One region of the Vibrio ostreae genome, then DNA from elsewhere that is predicted to be linked to it. Evidence: riboswitches for the same ligand, from Rfam matches in the RefSeq annotation. Region 1 holds a riboswitch; the other holds the start of a gene.
What was found. Region 1 has a riboswitch for thiamine pyrophosphate ahead of thiD (bifunctional hydroxymethylpyrimidine kinase/phosphomethylpyrimidine kinase). Riboswitches for the same ligand answer to the same signal wherever they lie in the genome.

Region 1 (9,015 bases):
ATGTGCCGATGCAAATTGGTGAGCGCTGGCTGCGTTTTCAGCCCGATCACGTGTTGCAGGAAATGCTGGAATTGCTTGGTATGGCGTGCCGCGCGATGACAGAGGAATTCAGTCCGGAAAACGGGGCTTACCATGGTCGCGGCGGGCACACTCACGGCGGACACAGTCACGGCCATGCTCACAGTCATGACCATAGCCTCAATCCAAATCATCGTCATGATCACCATCATTCACACAGTGATCATCAGCATGAGGAGCACAACCATTGATGAAGACCCAGGCACTGCTTTCGCTGCTGCATCTGAGCAGTCCGAGCCTGCCGATTGGTGCGTTTGCTTACAGTCAGGGGCTGGAGAGTGCCATTGAGCACCAGCTGGTCACCAATGAGCAAAGCCTGATGGCCTGGCTGGAGCCGCTGTTGGCGCAGGGTCAGGCCAGTCTGGATATTCCCATGCTGGCACGTTGCTACCATGCGTGGCAACAGCACGACCTGGCTGCGTTGCAACACTGGCAACAGATCTTGCTGGCTTATCGTGAGACGGCGGAGCTGGTGAAAGAAGAGCAGATCCTCGGTCAGACTTTATGCCGCTTGCTGACCAGCCTGGAGGTTGAACTGCCTGCTGAGGCACGGCAGATGAGTTACCTGCCGCTATACGCCAAGGCCGCACACCATTTTGGCCTCGATCTGGAGCAGGCGGTGGTGGGCTGGCTCTGGTCCTGGCTGGAAAATCAGATCACGGTGGCGTGTAAAGCCATTCCACTTGGCCAGACGGCCGCACAAAAGGTGCTGCTGGCGATGATGCCGAAATTCGAGTCGGCGATAGACAGGGGCCTGTCACTGGATGACGCCTCGGTCGGCTTAACCCTGCAACGTTTTGCCATGCTCAGCAGCTGGCATGAGACGCAGTATTCAAGATTATTCAGGAGTTAAACAATGAGTACACAATGCTTACGAGTCGGGGTCGGTGGCCCGGTCGGTTCAGGTAAAACCGCGCTGCTGCGCCAGTTGTGTCTGGCGATGCGCGAACACTACAACCTGGCGGTGGTCACCAATGATATTTACACCAAGGAAGATGCGGAATTTCTGCTGCGTCATCAGGCTCTGGAAGCGGACCGCATTCTTGGGGTGGAAACCGGCGGTTGTCCGCACACGGCGATTCGTGAAGATGCGTCGATGAACCTGGCGGCGATTGATGAACTGCAGGCGCGTCACGCCGGGTTGGAACTGGTACTGGTGGAAAGTGGTGGCGATAACCTCAGTGCGACGTTCAGCCCTGAGCTGTCGGATCTGACCCTGTATGTGATTGATGTGTGCGCCGGGGATAAAATTCCGCGCAAAGGCGGGCCGGGGATCACCAAATCGGATTTGCTGATCATTAATAAAACCGATTTGGCGCCGATGGTGAATGCTTCACTGGAGGTGATGGATCGGGATGCGAAAAAAATGCGCGGCGAAAAACCGTTTGTATTTACCAACTTGATGCGTGGTGACGGGCTGAAAACCGTGATCGATTTTATTGTCCGCCAGGGAATGCTGGCTCAGCGTGACGTCAAGGTCACGGTTACCGAATAATAATTGACAAGGAGAGTGTGATGAAAGTAACCAAATTAATGATGGCCGCGAGCGGATTGCTGGCCAGTCCTGCGGTCTGGGCTCATCCGGGCCATGACACCACGGCCAGTTTTGCACACGGCTTCATGCATCCGCTGACCGGCGCCGATCATCTGCTGGCGTTGCTGCTGATTGGCATGTTTGCCGCACCTTACGGCTGGAAGACCGCGTCTAAAGCGATTGGTGTGGTACTGGGCGCACTAGCGATGGGTTTTGTGGCCGGCATTGAGTGGGTTAATACCAGCCATATCGAAACGGTGGTGATGGCATCGCTGGTTCTGCTGCCATTGGCTCTGATTGCGATGCGCCGTTCTGCGTTGCAGGCGCTGGCGCTGGCCGCGGTGGCGCTGTTCAGTGCCTGTCACGGTATCGTGCAGGGCGCTGAGTCTCAGGGGGCCTTGCTGCAATATGCCCTGGGCACGCTGCTGGCGAGCGGCGTAGTGATTGTTGCCAGCCTGCTGGTGAGTAAAGCGGTGCGCCGTGCAGTGCTTGCTACCCGTCAGTTCAGCCGGCGTTAGACGCCATTAAACCGTTATGTGTACTGAAAACAGGATATGTGTTGAAAACAGGGATATGTACTGAGTTGCTTGACAAAGCTTAATCCGGATAGATAAAAGGGCCTGCAGATAGGCAGGCCCTTGTTATACTTTTCTCACGCTGCTAAACAAATGCTGGTAAACAAATGTTATACCGTGCTGCCAGCTTATGGCAGATCAAACACCAGAGCTTTGACCGCAACATCGCTGGCGTTACGCAGCTGCAGCTCGCTTTCGGCGCTGATTTTCGCGCCATCGCCCGGCGTGAGCACGACGTCGTTGACGTTCAGTTCGCTGTCTATCTGATGGATATAAATCCGGCGACCCGGCGCTACATCCAGATGTAAATCAGTGCCTGGCAGCAGGATTAGCTGGTGCAGGGTTACATCCTGTTTGATGTGCAGCGTGCCATTTTCACCCGTTGGCGTGGCAATGGTGGTCAGCCCCGGCTCCTGTCCGAAATCTTTCTGCTGGTAACCCGGCTCGCCGCCCAGCGTATCAGGCTGAATCCAGATTTGCAGAAATTTCAGCGTATCGCTGTTGGAAGCATTGAATTCACTGTGGTGAATTCCGCGCCCGGCCGACATCAGCTGAAATTCACCGGCCGGCAGGGTTTTCACATTGCCGGCACTGTCTTTATGGGCGATGGTGCCCTCCAGCACATAACTGATGATTTCCATGTCTCGGTGACCATGGGTATCGAAGCCCGCGCCAGGCGTCACTTGGTCATCATTGATGACGCGCAGCTCGGAAAAGCCCATGTGCGCCGGATCGTAATAGTGGCCAAACGAGAAGGTATGTTTACTGTCCAGCCAGCCAAAATTTGCCCGGCCACGCGCTGCTGCCGCTCTTACTTCAATCATCTTGTGCTCCTCACCCGCTTGCTGCGGATTGCTTTTATTGCTTTCAACCGTTGGTGTACTGTTGCTTGATGGCGCCAGTCTACGGCGTTATGGATAGCCTCAACAGCAAGTCAGGTTGTCGCACTTGTTCAATTATTTGCAATGACTTTGTGCGGGGAATGTGCATCAATCAAGTCACGCAATGCTCTGGCGGCCTGTTCAGGTTGGCTGGCATGGCTGATCGCCGATACCAGAGCAACGCCGTCTACGCCGGTCGCGGCCACACGGGCAAGGTTTCCCTGATTAAGACCTCCGATCGCCACCAGCGGCAGGCGGGTGTGCTGCATCGCCCAGGTCAGTCCTTCCAGCCCCCAATGTTTGACTGTATCGGTTTTGGTCGGGGTGGCAAAAATCGCACTTAACCCCAGGTAGTCGACCGGTAACTGATGAGCCGCCTGAAACTGCTGCTCATTTTCGACCGACAGTCCAAGGAGTTTATCCGCTCCCAGCAACTGGCGGGCGATGGTGGCGGGCATATCGCTTTGCCCGAGGTGCACACCGTCAGCATCAACAGCCAGGGCGACATCGACCCGGTCGTTGATGATCAGCGGCACCCCTGTACCGCTCAGGAGCTGTTTTATCGCTTCAGCGCGTTGGATAAAGGCGCGTACATCACCATGTTTTTCACGGATCTGCACCATGGTTACCCCGCCACGTACGGCTTGCTTTACCACCTGACATAAGTTGGTGAGATCCTGCTGGTCATCGGTGACCAGGTATAAACGATAGTCACTCATAGTTCGAATGCCTTCGGGTCAGTTGGATGCGGCATAGTTTGCAGCTTTACTCTGTCGATTAAGGTGTTTTCATCCAGCAGGTGTAGCGTATCGAGCAGGGCAAGCTGCAGGCTGCCCGGCCCTTGAGCCTGCTGAGCCGCCAGTTCGCCGGCGACACCCATGATGGCTGCGGCGCTCAGACCACTCAGATCACCACATGCCGCGCAGGCGCCGGTTAAAGCACTCAGGCTGCATCCCATCCCGGTCACTTTGGGCATCATGGCGTCGCCGTTACTCAGCTGTGCGACTTGATCGCCGCTGATGATAAAATCCTGCGCGCCGGAAATGACCACGCTGGCATGGTATTGCCTTGCGAGTTGTTGCCCGGCGGAGATGGCGCTGTGGCTGGCATCTCTGGCATCCACCCCTTGCCCCTGTGTATCACTACCGGCCAGCGCCATGATTTCTGAAGCATTGGCACGGATGATTAGCCGCTCTGCCTGAGCGGCAAAACGACGTGAGGTTTCTGTACGTAACCGACTGGCGCCGCAGCCGACCGGATCCAGGATGACGGGTTTGTGGTGACGGTTGGCTGCATCAATGGCAAATGCCATGCGCTCAATCCAGATTTCATCCAGGGTGCCAATATTAATGACCAGCGCTCCGGCAATCTCTATCAGTTCATCCATTTCGCGGCGTGAATGGGCCATGATCGGAGACGCGCCGACGGCCAGCAACGCATTGGCACTGTTGTTCATCACTACATAATTGGTAATGCTGACTACCAATGGCTGATTGGCGCGCAGGGCCTGAAAGGTGCGCGCGATAAGCTCAATATTCATAAAGACTCCAGCTGAGATGATGGAATAGGCGAAAGGGCAAAGAAATGATGCACCGGGCCGTGACCGCGTCCAACATCTAGCTCATCGGCATGGGCAATCGCCCGAGAGATGTAGTGTTTAGCGTGGCGAATGGCATCTTGCAGCGTAAATCCCTGAGCGAGGTAACAAGCAATCGCTGACGACAGCGTACAACCGGTGCCATGCGTGTTTTGGGTGTCGACCCGCTGAGCGCGGAATACCGCCGTGTCCGCGCCGCTCAGTAGCCAGTCATCGCTGTGACTGGTACCTGGCAGATGACCGCCTTTGAGCAGCACGGCCTGGCATGGCAGGGCGCGCAGTGCTGCGCTCATCGCTTCAAGCTGTGACTCCTGCTCGCAGAGCGGCAGACCAGTCAGCGCCGCGGCTTCTGGCAGGTTAGGCGTGATCAGGGTCGCCAGTGGCAGTAATTCCCGCTGCAGGCTGTCGATTGCCGCACTTTGCAGCAGTAAATCGCCACTGGTGGCCACCATGACCGGATCCAAAACCACAAAACGCGGCTGATACTGACGCAGTTTACGCGCCACAGCGGCAATGATGTTACTGTCGGCCAGCATACCAATTTTGACCGCGACGATATCGAGATCGCTGAACACCGCATCGAGCTGACTTTCTACATGTTCAACCGGCACCGGCAGAATGGCACTGACACCTTGGGTGTTTTGCGAGGTTATGGCAGTAATCACGCTGCAGGCATAACCGCCTGTTGCTGAGATGGCTTTGATATCGGCCTGGATACCGGCGCCGCCGCCACTGTCTGAACCGGCAATGGTCAGCACAATCGGTGTATTAAGAGAGGATTGGGATTGATTATCTGATTGAGGCATTTGGGCTCCTAATCGTCCGACAATCAGGAACCGGTTTAGCACCACCTGTCAGGTTTTGCTAAACAGCCGCCGCGAGGCGGTCATGTTGGGGGAGATGACAGGGGGAGCTATTAGATCTCAACCCGCCTACAAGCCTTACCACAACACTATAGTTCCCTACGTCAGTACTAACTGAATCAGGTTCTACGGGTCTCGCGATGACGCTTTGCCTGTGGCAAATCTTCCGGCGATCTCAGCTTTACAGCTCCCCGACTATAAGGCGCAGATGATAACAGATATTTTTACTACTGTTGATCACTGAGCGCTACTTTTGCTCGATTGACGCACTCAATCTTGTCTAGAGTGGTTAGTTGATAACACTTCTCACTAAGATTGGTTTTATGCGACACTAGTAGGTAAAGGTACTCAGGAGTCAGTTTACATGGGCGCTGTATCCGCTTCATTTACGCGAATCTGCAATTTGCTCGAATATATTCACCAACATCTAGACCAGCCTTTATCGCTGGATCGGCTTTCACAGCAGAGTTGCTGGTCGCGCTGGCAGTTGCAACGGGTATTTCACAATGAAACCGGTCTGACGGTGGCGAACTATGTACGCGAGCTTAAGCTGAGTGAAGCCGCTGAGCGTCTTGTATGCAGTCAGGAGCGAGTGATTGATATTGCACTGGCCCTCGGTTTTAGCTCTGAAGTCAGTTTTAGTCGCACCTTTAAACATCATTTCGGTATCAGTCCGCGCCAATATCGCCAGCAAGGGCAGCGCACAGGCTTACGTAAACCATTGCAGGTGCAACAATTTGCGCCGCGTGGTGAGCGCTGTACTCGTCTGGTTGATGTTCGGCTGGAAAGCCAAGCAGAATTTGAGTTGTTCGGTGTCGCCACGACTATCCGCGGTTTACTCTCTTCACAACCGGATTTCACGACTCAGGTGCCGAAAATCTGGCAGACATATTTTTCTTGTCCAAGCGATAGCAAGCCTGGTCCCTTAACGGGCGTCATCGATGTGACCCGGGTCGGCAGTGAACATGGTCAGCTGCGCTACTGGGCGACTGGAAGTCATTGGATGGCGGGGTTAAATTCGGTGCGTATTCCGGCGCAAACTTATGCGGTGGTGAAACATTGCGGACCGGTTTCGCAACTGGCTGATACTCTGGAATGGTTTATTTTTGAATGGCTGCCGGATTCTCCTTATCGGGGAGTGGACGGATTTGAGCTGGAGCGCTATCCGGCTGATTACAACTGTGCCTGCGATAACGCGGCAATGGAATACTGGTTACCGATTACCGCACGAACGGATTAACATGCTCCAAATTGTTAACTTTCCGTGGTGTACTTTGCTTAGAATACAAATGATATGTATTCTCATAAATAAAAGCAGGGTAGTTATTTCACATGGCTGTTGTTAAGCATTCTACATTTTCTCCGATCGCTGTTGCGATCATGGCGGCTTTCGCCACTCCATTTGTCTTGGCAGCGCAAGCAGACAATCCACCAGTCGATACGGTCACTATACTGGGCAAAACCTATCGCAACACCGCAACGAAAACCACGTTAGCACCGCAAGAAACGCCTCAGGGCATCAGCGTGATTGAAGGGGAGCAACTGCAGCAGCGTGCTGTCACCTCACTTGGCCAGGCGGTACGTTACGCGCCGGGTGTGGTGACGGAAACCAAAGGTGGTTCAGTCACCTTACTTGATAATTTCTATATTCGTGGTTTTGAATCTAATCAGAGCTATTACGATGGTATGTTGGTGCAGTACCTGAAAGGCTGGAACCTGCAGCCGCAGATTGATCCGATTGCGATGCAACAGGTGGAAATTTTTAAAGGGCCGACCTCTGTGCTGTATGGTGCCATGCCGCCTGGCGGCATGGTGAATGTGATTGCTAAAAAACCGCAGCCCCAGCGACATACTGAGCTGTCGGTTTCCGGCGGTTCGCGTAACCTCAAACAGGTCACACTCGATACCACCGGTCCGCTTGGGGATGGCGACCTGCGCTATCGTTTGCTGGCTAAATCCCGTAAACAGGATGGTCAGGTCGATGGCACTGAAGAAGAACGTTACGTGATTGCCCCGTCTCTGGACTGGCAAATTACGGACGATACGTTACTCAACCTGAATCTGTACTATCAAAAAGATCCGGATATGGGAATGAATTCCGCTTTGCCGGCATCAGGTACCGTAACCGGAAATCCATATGGTTCAACGTCGCCATCGACCTCGGCCGGTGACCGTAACTGGAGCAAGTTTGAGCGGGAATTTTGGATGCTAGGCTACAAAATCCAGCATGATTTCAATGCCGAGTGGTCTTTGCTGCAAAGTCTGCGTTATACCGATGCCACGCTTTATCAGGAAAACACCTATCACAGCGCCGGACAATTTGATGCCGTGACGGGCAATCTGCAGCGCAACATCTACAGCACGGATGAAGATTCGCACGGCATTGTGGTCGATAACCAGTTGTCAGGTCAGGTTAGCTGGGGCAGTGTTGAACACAACCTGTTGTTGGGTATCGATTATCAGCGTCTCAAGGGCAATTCGGACTATCGGACTTATCAGACTACTGAGAGCGATTTTGGCGCATTCAACCTCTTTGCACCTGACAATAACCTGTTGGATCGCAGTAGCCTCACGCAGACGGATTTGTATGCCTACGATATATCCATCAAACAGTTGGGTTTCTACTTTCAGGATCAGTTACGCTGGAATCGCTGGGTGCTGATTGGCGGCGGCCGCTTTGATCATTATACCAGCAGCAGTGAGGTGTCCGGTTACAGCACGGATGCGGATGATAATGAGTTTACCTATCGGGTCGGTGCATTATACGAATTTGATTCTGGCCTGGCGCCTTTTGCCAGCTTCGCGACCAGCTTCTCTCCGGTTGCCGGGGGCGACAGCCAATTCGGCCAGCCGTTTAAGCCTGAAACCGGTAAACAGGTGGAAGTCGGGGTCAAATATCAATCGGCGGATATGAGCAAGCAAGGCAGCATCTCTTTGTACCATATCCTCAAAAACGATGTTGTGGTGACCGATCCTTCTTCCGCGGATTATCAGGATGATATTCAGGTCGGCGAAGTACGTTCACAGGGGATCGAAGTCGAAGGGCGCTGGTGGGTAACACCTGGCTGGGATATTGCCGCCAGTTACACCTATTCCGATGTTGAGGTTACTAAAGACAGCGCCAACGGCCTGCAGGGCACGACACCGATTTACGTCCCTGAGCACAGCGCCACACTGTGGAGCACCTATCAGATTGATCAGGGAGTGCTTGATGGCAGCCGGGTCAGCGCAGGCGCACGTTATGTCGGCAGCATGATGATGGATGCGACGAATACCCAGGGCAAAGTACCGGACTACACCATGGTTGATTTGTCGCTGGGCTACGACTTGGGCAAAATCAGTGAGCGTCTGCAGGGCGTCAGCGCCGACGTGATTGCCAGCAATCTGTTAGATGAAAAATCCTATACCTGTTACGACAATATGAACTGCTGGTACGGAGCGGAGCGTACGATTGAAGTCAAACTGGGTTACCAGTTCTGAGTTAAGC
Region 2 (9,015 bases), 1.2 Mb from region 1:
AGTCCGGATTGGAGTCTGCAACTCGACTCCATGAAGTCGGAATCGCTAGTAATCGTGGATCAGAATGCCACGGTGAATACGTTCCCGGGCCTTGTACACACCGCCCGTCACACCATGGGAGTGGGCTGCAAAAGAAGCAGGTAGTTTAACCTTCGGGAGGACGCTTGCCACTTTGTGGTTCATGACTGGGGTGAAGTCGTAACAAGGTAGCGCTAGGGGAACCTGGCGCTGGATCACCTCCTTATACGAATGATTATTGCGATGAGTGTTCACACAGATTGATACGGTTTAGATAAAGAAGAGTATCTTAGTGTCCCGTTCGTCTAGAGGCCTAGGACACTGCCCTTTCACGGCGGTAACAGGGGTTCGACTCCCCTACGGGATACCATTTCCTTGTGAAATAAAAAGGGGTCGTTAGCTCAGTTGGTAGAGCAGTTGACTTTTAATCAATTGGTCGCAGGTTCGAATCCTGCACGACCCACCATTCCTTCCATTAGGAATTAAAACTCAAGACTTGGGGCTATAGCTCAGCTGGGAGAGCGCCTGCCTTGCACGCAGGAGGTCAGCAGTTCGATCCTGCTTAGCTCCACCATTCTTGAATAATGGGCGATTAGCTCAGTTGGGAGAGCACCTGCCTTACAAGCAGGGGGGTCACTGGTTCGAACCCGGTATCGCCCACCATCTTTAAGCGCATTCCTTCATAAAGAAGAAATCAGTGCTCTTAAACATGGTTCATCTCATCAGAGATACGAATCTTGCTCTTTAACAATTTGGAAAGCTGACAAAATAATCTTTTGTTTATTCGTAAACGAAACATTATTTGTAAAGTTCTCAATGTATTCCGAACTGGAATACACCAACAACACATTCAAGTGTGCTTGGTAGAAACTTGTTTAACAAGTTTCAAAATTGAGTCCGGCAAAATCGACATGTCTCTCGCTCATTCAAATAATGAGAGACAACGAAACCTTGGTGACTTGGTTCATCAACTCGAAACTCCTTCGGGTTGTATGGTTAAGTGACTAAGCGTACACGGTGGATGCCTTGGCAGTCAGAGGCGATGAAGGACGTACTAACTTGCGATAAGCGTAGATGAGGCAGTAAGAGCCACTTGAGTCTACGATTTCCGAATGGGGAAACCCACCTGCATAAGCAGGTATCATTAACTGAATACATAGGTTAATGAAGCGAACCGGGGGAACTGAAACATCTAAGTACCCCGAGGAAAAGAAATCAATTGAGATTCCGAAAGTAGCGGCGAGCGAAATTGGATTAGCCCTTAAGCTTTATATGCGTCAGGTGAAGGTTCTGGAAAGGACCGCGAAACAGGGTGATAGCCCCGTAGCCGACAGCGTATGTTCAGTGAAATCGAGTAGGGCGGGACACGTGTTATCCTGTCTGAACATGGGGGGACCATCCTCCAAGGCTAAATACTCCTGACTGACCGATAGTGAACCAGTACCGTGAGGGAAAGGCGAAAAGAACCCCTGTGAGGGGAGTGAAATAGAACCTGAAACCGTGTACGTACAAGCAGTAGGAGCACCTTCGTGGTGTGACTGCGTACCTTTTGTATAATGGGTCAGCGACTTATATTCAGTGGCAAGGTTAACCATTTAGGGGAGCCGTAGGGAAACCGAGTCTTAACTGGGCGTTCAGTCTCTGGATATAGACCCGAAACCGAGTGATCTAGCCATGGGCAGGTTGAAGATTGAGTAACATCAATTGGAGGACCGAACCGACTAATGTTGAAAAATTAGCGGATGACTTGTGGCTAGGGGTGAAAGGCCAATCAAACTCGGAGATAGCTGGTTCTCCCCGAAAGCTATTTAGGTAGCGCCTCGGACGAATACTACTGGGGGTAGAGCACTGTTAAGGCTAGGGGGTCATCCCGACTTACCAACCCTTTGCAAACTCCGAATACCAGTAAGTACTATCCGGGAGACACACGGCGGGTGCTAACGTCCGTCGTGGAGAGGGAAACAACCCAGACCGCCAGCTAAGGTCCCAAATTACAGCTAAGTGGGAAACGATGTGGGAAGGCTCAGACAGCTAGGATGTTGGCTTAGAAGCAGCCATCATTTAAAGAAAGCGTAATAGCTCACTAGTCGAGTCGGCCTGCGCGGAAGATGTAACGGGGCTAAGCTGTAAACCGAAGCTGCGGCAATGCGATTTATCGTATTGGGTAGGGGAGCGTTCTGTAAGCCGTTGAAGGTGTGCTGTAAGGCATGCTGGAGGTATCAGAAGTGCGAATGCTGACATGAGTAACGATAAAGGGGGTGAAAAACCTCCTCGCCGGAAGACCAAGGGTTCCTGTCCAACGTTAATCGGGGCAGGGTAAGTCGACCCCTAAGGCGAGGCCGAAAGGCGTAGTCGATGGGAAACGGGTTAATATTCCCGTACTTCTTACAATTGCGATGGGGGGGACGGAGAAGGCTAGGTGGGCCTGGCGACGGTTGTCCAGGTTCAAGTGCGTAGGCTTGAGAGTTAGGTAAATCCGGCTCTCTATAAGGCTGAGACACGATGTCGAGTCACTACGGTGATGAAGTCATTGATGCCATGCTTCCAGGAAAAGCCTCTAAGCTTCAGATTGTAAGGAATCGTACCCCAAACCGACACAGGTGGTCGGGTAGAGAATACCAAGGCGCTTGAGAGAACTCGGGTGAAGGAACTAGGCAAAATGGTACCGTAACTTCGGGAGAAGGTACGCTTCTGACGGTGAAGTCCCTTGCGGATGGAGCTATTGGAAGTCGCAGATACCAGGTGGCTGCAACTGTTTATTAAAAACACAGCACTGTGCAAAATCGTAAGATGACGTATACGGTGTGACGCCTGCCCGGTGCCGGAAGGTTAATTGATGGGGTTAGACTTCGGTCGACGCTCTTGATCGAAGCCCCGGTAAACGGCGGCCGTAACTATAACGGTCCTAAGGTAGCGAAATTCCTTGTCGGGTAAGTTCCGACCTGCACGAATGGCGTAATGATGGCCACGCTGTCTCCACCCGAGACTCAGTGAAATTGAAATCGCTGTGAAGATGCAGTGTACCCGCGGCTAGACGGAAAGACCCCGTGAACCTTTACTACAGCTTGGCACTGAACATTGAACCTACATGTGTAGGATAGGTGGGAGGCTTTGAAGACGTGACGCCAGTTGCGTTGGAGCCGTCCTTGAAATACCACCCTTGTATGTTTGATGTTCTAACTCTGGACCGTTATCCGGTTCGAGGACAGTGCCTGGTGGGTAGTTTGACTGGGGCGGTCTCCTCCCAAAGAGTAACGGAGGAGCACGAAGGTGGGCTAATCACGGTTGGACATCGTGAGGTTAGTGCAATGGCATAAGCCCGCTTGACTGCGAGAATGACAATTCGAGCAGGTGCGAAAGCAGGTCATAGTGATCCGGTGGTTCTGAATGGAAGGGCCATCGCTCAACGGATAAAAGGTACTCCGGGGATAACAGGCTGATACCGCCCAAGAGTTCATATCGACGGCGGTGTTTGGCACCTCGATGTCGGCTCATCACATCCTGGGGCTGAAGTCGGTCCCAAGGGTATGGCTGTTCGCCATTTAAAGTGGTACGCGAGCTGGGTTTAGAACGTCGTGAGACAGTTCGGTCCCTATCTGCCGTGGGCGTTGGAAGATTGAAGGGGGCTGCTCCTAGTACGAGAGGACCGGAGTGGACGAACCTCTGGTGTTCGGGTTGTGTCGCCAGACGCATTGCCCGGTAGCTAAGTTCGGAATCGATAACCGCTGAAAGCATCTAAGCGGGAAGCGAGCCCTGAGATGAGTCTTCCCTGACACTTTAAGTGTCCTAAAGGGTTGTTCGAGACTAGAACGTTGATAGGCAGGGTGTGTAAGCGTTGTGAGGCGTTGAGCTAACCTGTACTAATTGCCCGTGAGGCTTAACCATACAACACCCAAGGGGTTTTGATGGACTCAATGACCAGTACATTGAATGTGTAAAGAGAACCTTTTTCGAAAGAACAGCTTTCCGAATTTTAAAATTTTGCTTGGCGACCATAGCGTTTTGGACCCACCTGACTCCATTCCGAACTCAGAAGTGAAACGAAACAGCGTCGATGGTAGTGTGGGGCCTCCCCATGTGAGAGTAGAACATCGCCAGGCTTTAACTTCTTGTTTTGAGTTTTTTTAAGCAAAAGCTCAAAGCAAAAAATGAAAAAGACTTTTATAGTCTGACCAATGCGGAGCGGTAGTTCAGTTGGTTAGAATACCGGCCTGTCACGCCGGGGGTCGCGGGTTCGAGTCCCGTCCGCTCCGCCACTTATTCGAAACCCTAGCAGCAATGCTAGGGTTTTCTCAAATCTGGTGTTTCATAATCTGCCAGAGACAATTTGGGTACCTATTTCTAGGGGTGTAGCTCCAATTGGCAGAGCAGCGGATTCCAAATCCGCGTGTTGGGAGTTCGAATCTCTCCACCCCTGCCATATTAAGAAGCCTCAGCAGTAATGCTGGGGCTTTTTTACGTTTAGAAGCACAAATACTTATCCAATCTACTCCCCATATCTGGCATATTTCTGCGTCCGGTCATTTACATTTTGTGGCCAATCAGTTTTATTACCAATATCAAGGTTATATTTATCAGGAATGGTTATGGAACTCACTCGGCGCCGCTTGCTGCAATTCGGTTCGGCGATTGGAATTGGAGCGGCGTTGCCAGCATGCTCTTTGCTGCGTCTTAGTTCAGACGAAGACAGTTATGTGTATCACCTGACCGCACAACCCGCTACCGCTGAGCTGGTTCCCGGTTATCAGACCGACGTCCTCGGTTTCAATGGTTCCATTCCGGCGCCGACGATTCGTTGTCGGCAGGGTAAAAAGGTGACCATCCATTTCACTAACAAACTGAACCAACCGACGACCATTCACTGGCATGGTTTGCGTATACCGATTGCGATGGATGGCGTCCCTTTCCTGAGTCAGGCTCCGATTATGCCGGGTGAGACTTTTACCTATGAGTTTACTCCGCCGGATGCGGGGACTTTCTGGTATCACCCGCATATGAACAGTGTCAATCAGCTGGGTATGGGGCTAGTTGGTATGCTGGTTGTGGAAGAAGCGGATCCGGTTGTGTTTGATCAGGAGTTTTCCCTGATGCTGAAACACTGGCACATCGATAAGCAGGGGCAGTGGAAACAGCGTATGATTCCACGCTACAGTGCTCGTATGGGGACTCCTGGCGAGTGGGGTACGGTTAACGGGCAGCATAACCCCCAGTACCCGATTAAGCACAATGCAACCGTGCGAGCGCGTATCGCCAATGTTGACAACACCATCACCTATCCGATAGCGGTGCAAGGCGTCGATGCCTGGATCGTGGCGATTGACGGCAACCCGATTACTACCCCGTATTTACTCAAAGAACACAAGATGGGCCCGGGGATGCGCCTGGATATCGCCTTCATTGCACCAGCCGCCGGGCAGACGGTTTACATTCGCCAGATGAAAGGTAAATTTGCGTTTCCGCTGTGTGAGTTTGTCAGTCAGGAATCCTGGCTGGCTGAGGAGAAATCGATTCCCCGTCTGCCATTAAATCCGATTCCTGAAGTGGACTTATATCGTGCCGAAGAGATCGATTTTGTCTTTGAGTGGGAAGGGGCGGTGACACCCGCAGATGAGTCCGGAAACGCGGTACCGGATTTCTGGTTGATCAATAAACGCGCCTGGGAAGGGATGAGTGCCGGTAATATTCCTAAGCCGCTTGCGACGCTGACGCGCGGTAAAAGCTATATTTTTAACCTGCGCAATGTTACTCAGTATCACCATCCGATTCACCTGCATGGTCATACCTTTACCGTGATTGAACTTAATGGTCAGCCTGTTAAAGAGCCGTTTCATACCGATACCGTGTTACTGGGCAAGAATGGTAGCGCCAAGGCGGCATTTGTGGCTGATAACCCGGGACGCTGGATGTATCACTGTCATGTGATAGAGCATATGCATACCGGGCTGATGGGCTATATTGAAGTGGTCTAGATGTGACTCCTGTAACTTTTTTAAAATCGGCTGTTTAATGTATCAGGCTACTGAAAAAGAAAACTATTTTTTCCTTTCTCCGCGCTGATCTTGAGCGATAAATCGTTACAATAGGTTACAAATTAGTACGGAGAGGTTACATGGGACAATTATCAATTTTGGGCCTGATAGCTTTAGGTGGGGCGATTGGTGCCTGCTCACGTTATCTGGTCTCAGAGTGGTGCATTACTTTATTCGGGCGCAGCTTTCCATACGGTACTCTGACCGTGAACATCGTAGGTTCTTTCATCATGGGATTATTGATTGCTGCGTTTGAAAATGAATGGCTGGCACCTTATCCGTGGCGTCAGGTGGTTGGGTTGGGATTTCTCGGTGCCTTGACTACTTTCTCGACCTTTTCAATGGATAACGTATTGATGATGCAACAGGGCGCTTTTGTGAAAATGGGCCTGAATGTATTGCTTAATGTCACGTTGAGTATTTCTGCTGCCTGGCTCGCTTACCAGTGGTTAGTTCGAGCCTGATTAAAAACTCGACATTAACACTTGGTTAACGCAACACGATTCTCTATAATCGATTCACTTGTCGGAGTGCCATAAGGCTGAGACCGTTTATTCGGGATCCGTTGAACCTGATCTGGTTAGTACCAGCGAAGGGAACAAGAGAAGACTTTCTCTGGCGATCTGTGGATCGTCATATCTTCAGTAACCAGATTTGTCTGCTTACCTCTTGTCGCAACTATCCGCCAAGCATTTATCCCTAAAATCCTAAAAGGAAAATGCTATGTCGTCGAATCGCAAACAAGCGAGACTGGAAGCTAAACAGTTTATTGAATCGCTTTCTGTTCAACCTTATCCCAATTCTCAAAAAAACATACGTCACCGGCTCTCGTCCGGACATTCGCGTGCCGATGCGTGAAATTTCTCTGGCTGACAGTCTGATCGGCGGCAGCAAAGAGCAGCCGGTTTACGAGCCTAATGAGCCGGTGAGTGTCTACGATACTTCCGGTGTGTACACCGATCCCGAGCATACCATTGACCTCTATCAAGGGCTGCCAAAGCTGCGTGCTGAATGGGTGGCGGAGCGCGACGATACCGAGCTGCTGGATGCGATGAGTTCCGAGTATGCCCGTGAGCGTCTGGCTGATGAAACACTAGATGAACTACGCTACGGCAATCTACCGCAGATTCGCCGCGCGAAAGCAGGTCAGTGCGTCACTCAACTGCATTATGCCCGTCAGGGAATGATTACCCCGGAAATGGAGTTTATCGCCATTCGGGAAAATATGGGCCGACGTCGTTACCAGGATGAGCAGCTTAATCAGCAACATCCGGGGCAAAACTTCGGCGCAAATCTGCCACGGGAAATTACGGCAGAATTTGTGCGTCGTGAAGTGGCCGAAGGACGAGCCATTATCCCGAGTAATATCAACCATCCTGAATCTGAACCTATGATCATCGGCCGTAACTTCCTGGTCAAAGTCAACGCCAACATCGGTAACTCTTCGGTCAGCTCCTCGATTGAAGAAGAAGTTGAGAAACTGGTGTGGGCGACGCGCTGGGGTGGTGATACCGTGATGGATCTGTCGACCGGACGTAATATTCATGAAACACGCGAATGGATTCTGCGTAACAGCCCGGTGCCGATTGGTACCGTACCTATGTATCAGGCGCTGGAAAAGGTCAACGGTATCGCTGAAAACCTGACCTGGGAAGTGATGCGTGACACCTTACTTGAACAAGCAGAGCAGGGGGTGGATTACTTTACTATCCATGCCGGTTTGTTGCTGCGCTATGTGCCTATGACTGCCAAACGGGTCACTGGCATTGTTTCCCGCGGTGGATCGATTATCGCCAAATGGTGTCTGGCACACCATGAAGAGAACTTCCTTTATACTCATTTTCGAGAGATTTGTGAGATCTGTGCCAAGTACGATGTGGCGTTGTCGCTGGGTGATGGCCTGCGTCCAGGATCGATCGCAGATGCTAATGATGAAGCTCAGTTTGCCGAGTTGCGTACTCTGGGTGAGCTGACTAAGGTGGCGTGGGAATACGATGTGCAGGTGATGATTGAAGGCCCGGGGCACGTTCCGATGCACATGATTAAAGCCAATATGGACGAGCAGCTGGAGCATTGTCATGAAGCGCCGTTCTACACCTTAGGCCCGCTAACTACGGATATTGCCCCGGGTTATGACCACATTACTTCCGGTATCGGTGCGGCGATGATTGGTTGGTTTGGTTGTGCGATGTTGTGCTACGTCACCCCTAAAGAGCACCTTGGCCTGCCGAATAAAGAGGATGTGAAGACTGGCCTGATTACCTACAAACTGGCCGCCCATGCTGCTGATTTGGCCAAAGGTCATCCTGGGGCGCAGATCCGTGATAATGCTCTGTCGAAGGCGCGTTTTGAGTTCCGCTGGGAAGACCAGTTTAACCTGGCGCTGGATCCGGTGACTGCCCGAGCTTTCCATGATGAAACCCTGCCGCAGGAGTCAGGTAAGGTTGCCCATTTCTGTTCGATGTGCGGTCCGAAATTCTGCTCGATGAAGATCTCCCAGGAGGTGCGCCGTACTTACGCTGATTACACGGCGTCGAGTAATGACGCGATGACAGTGACATTGCTGGATGATCCCCTGGAAGGGATGCGTCAGAAATCGCAGGAGTTTCTTAGCTCAGGTTCTCAGCTCTATCATCCGGCTGTGACCAGTCCAGAGAGCGTGGCTGAGGAGTAACCGTGAAATTACTGATCCCATCTCATTGTGTTGTGATGACGGGAGACGTGCAGCGGGTACTGTTACTTGCCAAACAACAAGGTTTGCATATCGATCACATTGAGTTGGGCGTTAGCCCAACTCAGTATTTCCACCTTGTTGCTGACACGACTCTTCGTTTATCAAGCAATCTGTTTGTATTAAATCACCTCTCGCTTGGCAGCGAGTCTGCTCCGGATCTTTGTATTGATTACATCGGCGCAGGCAGTCACTTGACCAGCTCACTATGCCCAGCAGTCGCTACGGTCGCTATCG

Region 2: linked by a shared signal. The riboswitch ahead of thiC (phosphomethylpyrimidine synthase ThiC) and the one ahead of thiD (bifunctional hydroxymethylpyrimidine kinase/phosphomethylpyrimidine kinase) in region 1 are both predicted to bind thiamine pyrophosphate.

Annotation. Positions count from the first base shown of each region.
Region 1 covers NZ_CP076643.1:612,875-621,889, forward strand. Annotated here, with positions in the region: gene ureE (urease accessory protein UreE) at 1-269, shown strand, start outside; gene KNV97_RS09065 (urease accessory protein UreF) at 269-931, shown strand; gene ureG (urease accessory protein UreG) at 935-1,573, shown strand; gene KNV97_RS09075 (HupE/UreJ family protein) at 1,594-2,130, shown strand; gene KNV97_RS09080 (pirin family protein) at 2,316-3,011, opposite strand; gene thiE (thiamine phosphate synthase) at 3,140-3,787, opposite strand; gene thiM (hydroxyethylthiazole kinase) at 3,784-4,608, opposite strand; gene thiD (bifunctional hydroxymethylpyrimidine kinase/phosphomethylpyrimidine kinase) at 4,605-5,471, opposite strand; TPP riboswitch at 5,608-5,732, opposite strand; gene KNV97_RS09100 (AraC family transcriptional regulator) at 5,893-6,768, shown strand; gene KNV97_RS09105 (TonB-dependent siderophore receptor) at 6,861-9,008, shown strand.
Region 2 covers NZ_CP076643.1:2,781,889-2,790,903, forward strand. Annotated here, with positions in the region: rRNA gene KNV97_RS18900 (16S ribosomal RNA) at 1-244, shown strand, start outside; tRNA gene KNV97_RS18905 (tRNA-Glu) at 313-388, shown strand; tRNA gene KNV97_RS18910 (tRNA-Lys) at 409-484, shown strand; tRNA gene KNV97_RS18915 (tRNA-Ala) at 517-592, shown strand; tRNA gene KNV97_RS18920 (tRNA-Val) at 605-681, shown strand; rRNA gene KNV97_RS18925 (23S ribosomal RNA) at 1,013-3,903, shown strand; rRNA gene rrf (5S ribosomal RNA) at 4,003-4,118, shown strand; tRNA gene KNV97_RS18935 (tRNA-Asp) at 4,198-4,274, shown strand; tRNA gene KNV97_RS18940 (tRNA-Trp) at 4,362-4,438, shown strand; gene KNV97_RS18945 (multicopper oxidase family protein) at 4,605-5,987, shown strand; gene crcB (fluoride efflux transporter CrcB) at 6,128-6,511, shown strand; TPP riboswitch at 6,564-6,662, shown strand; partial or broken gene thiC (phosphomethylpyrimidine synthase ThiC) at 6,771-8,721, shown strand; gene KNV97_RS18960 (thiamine phosphate synthase) at 8,757-9,015, shown strand, end outside.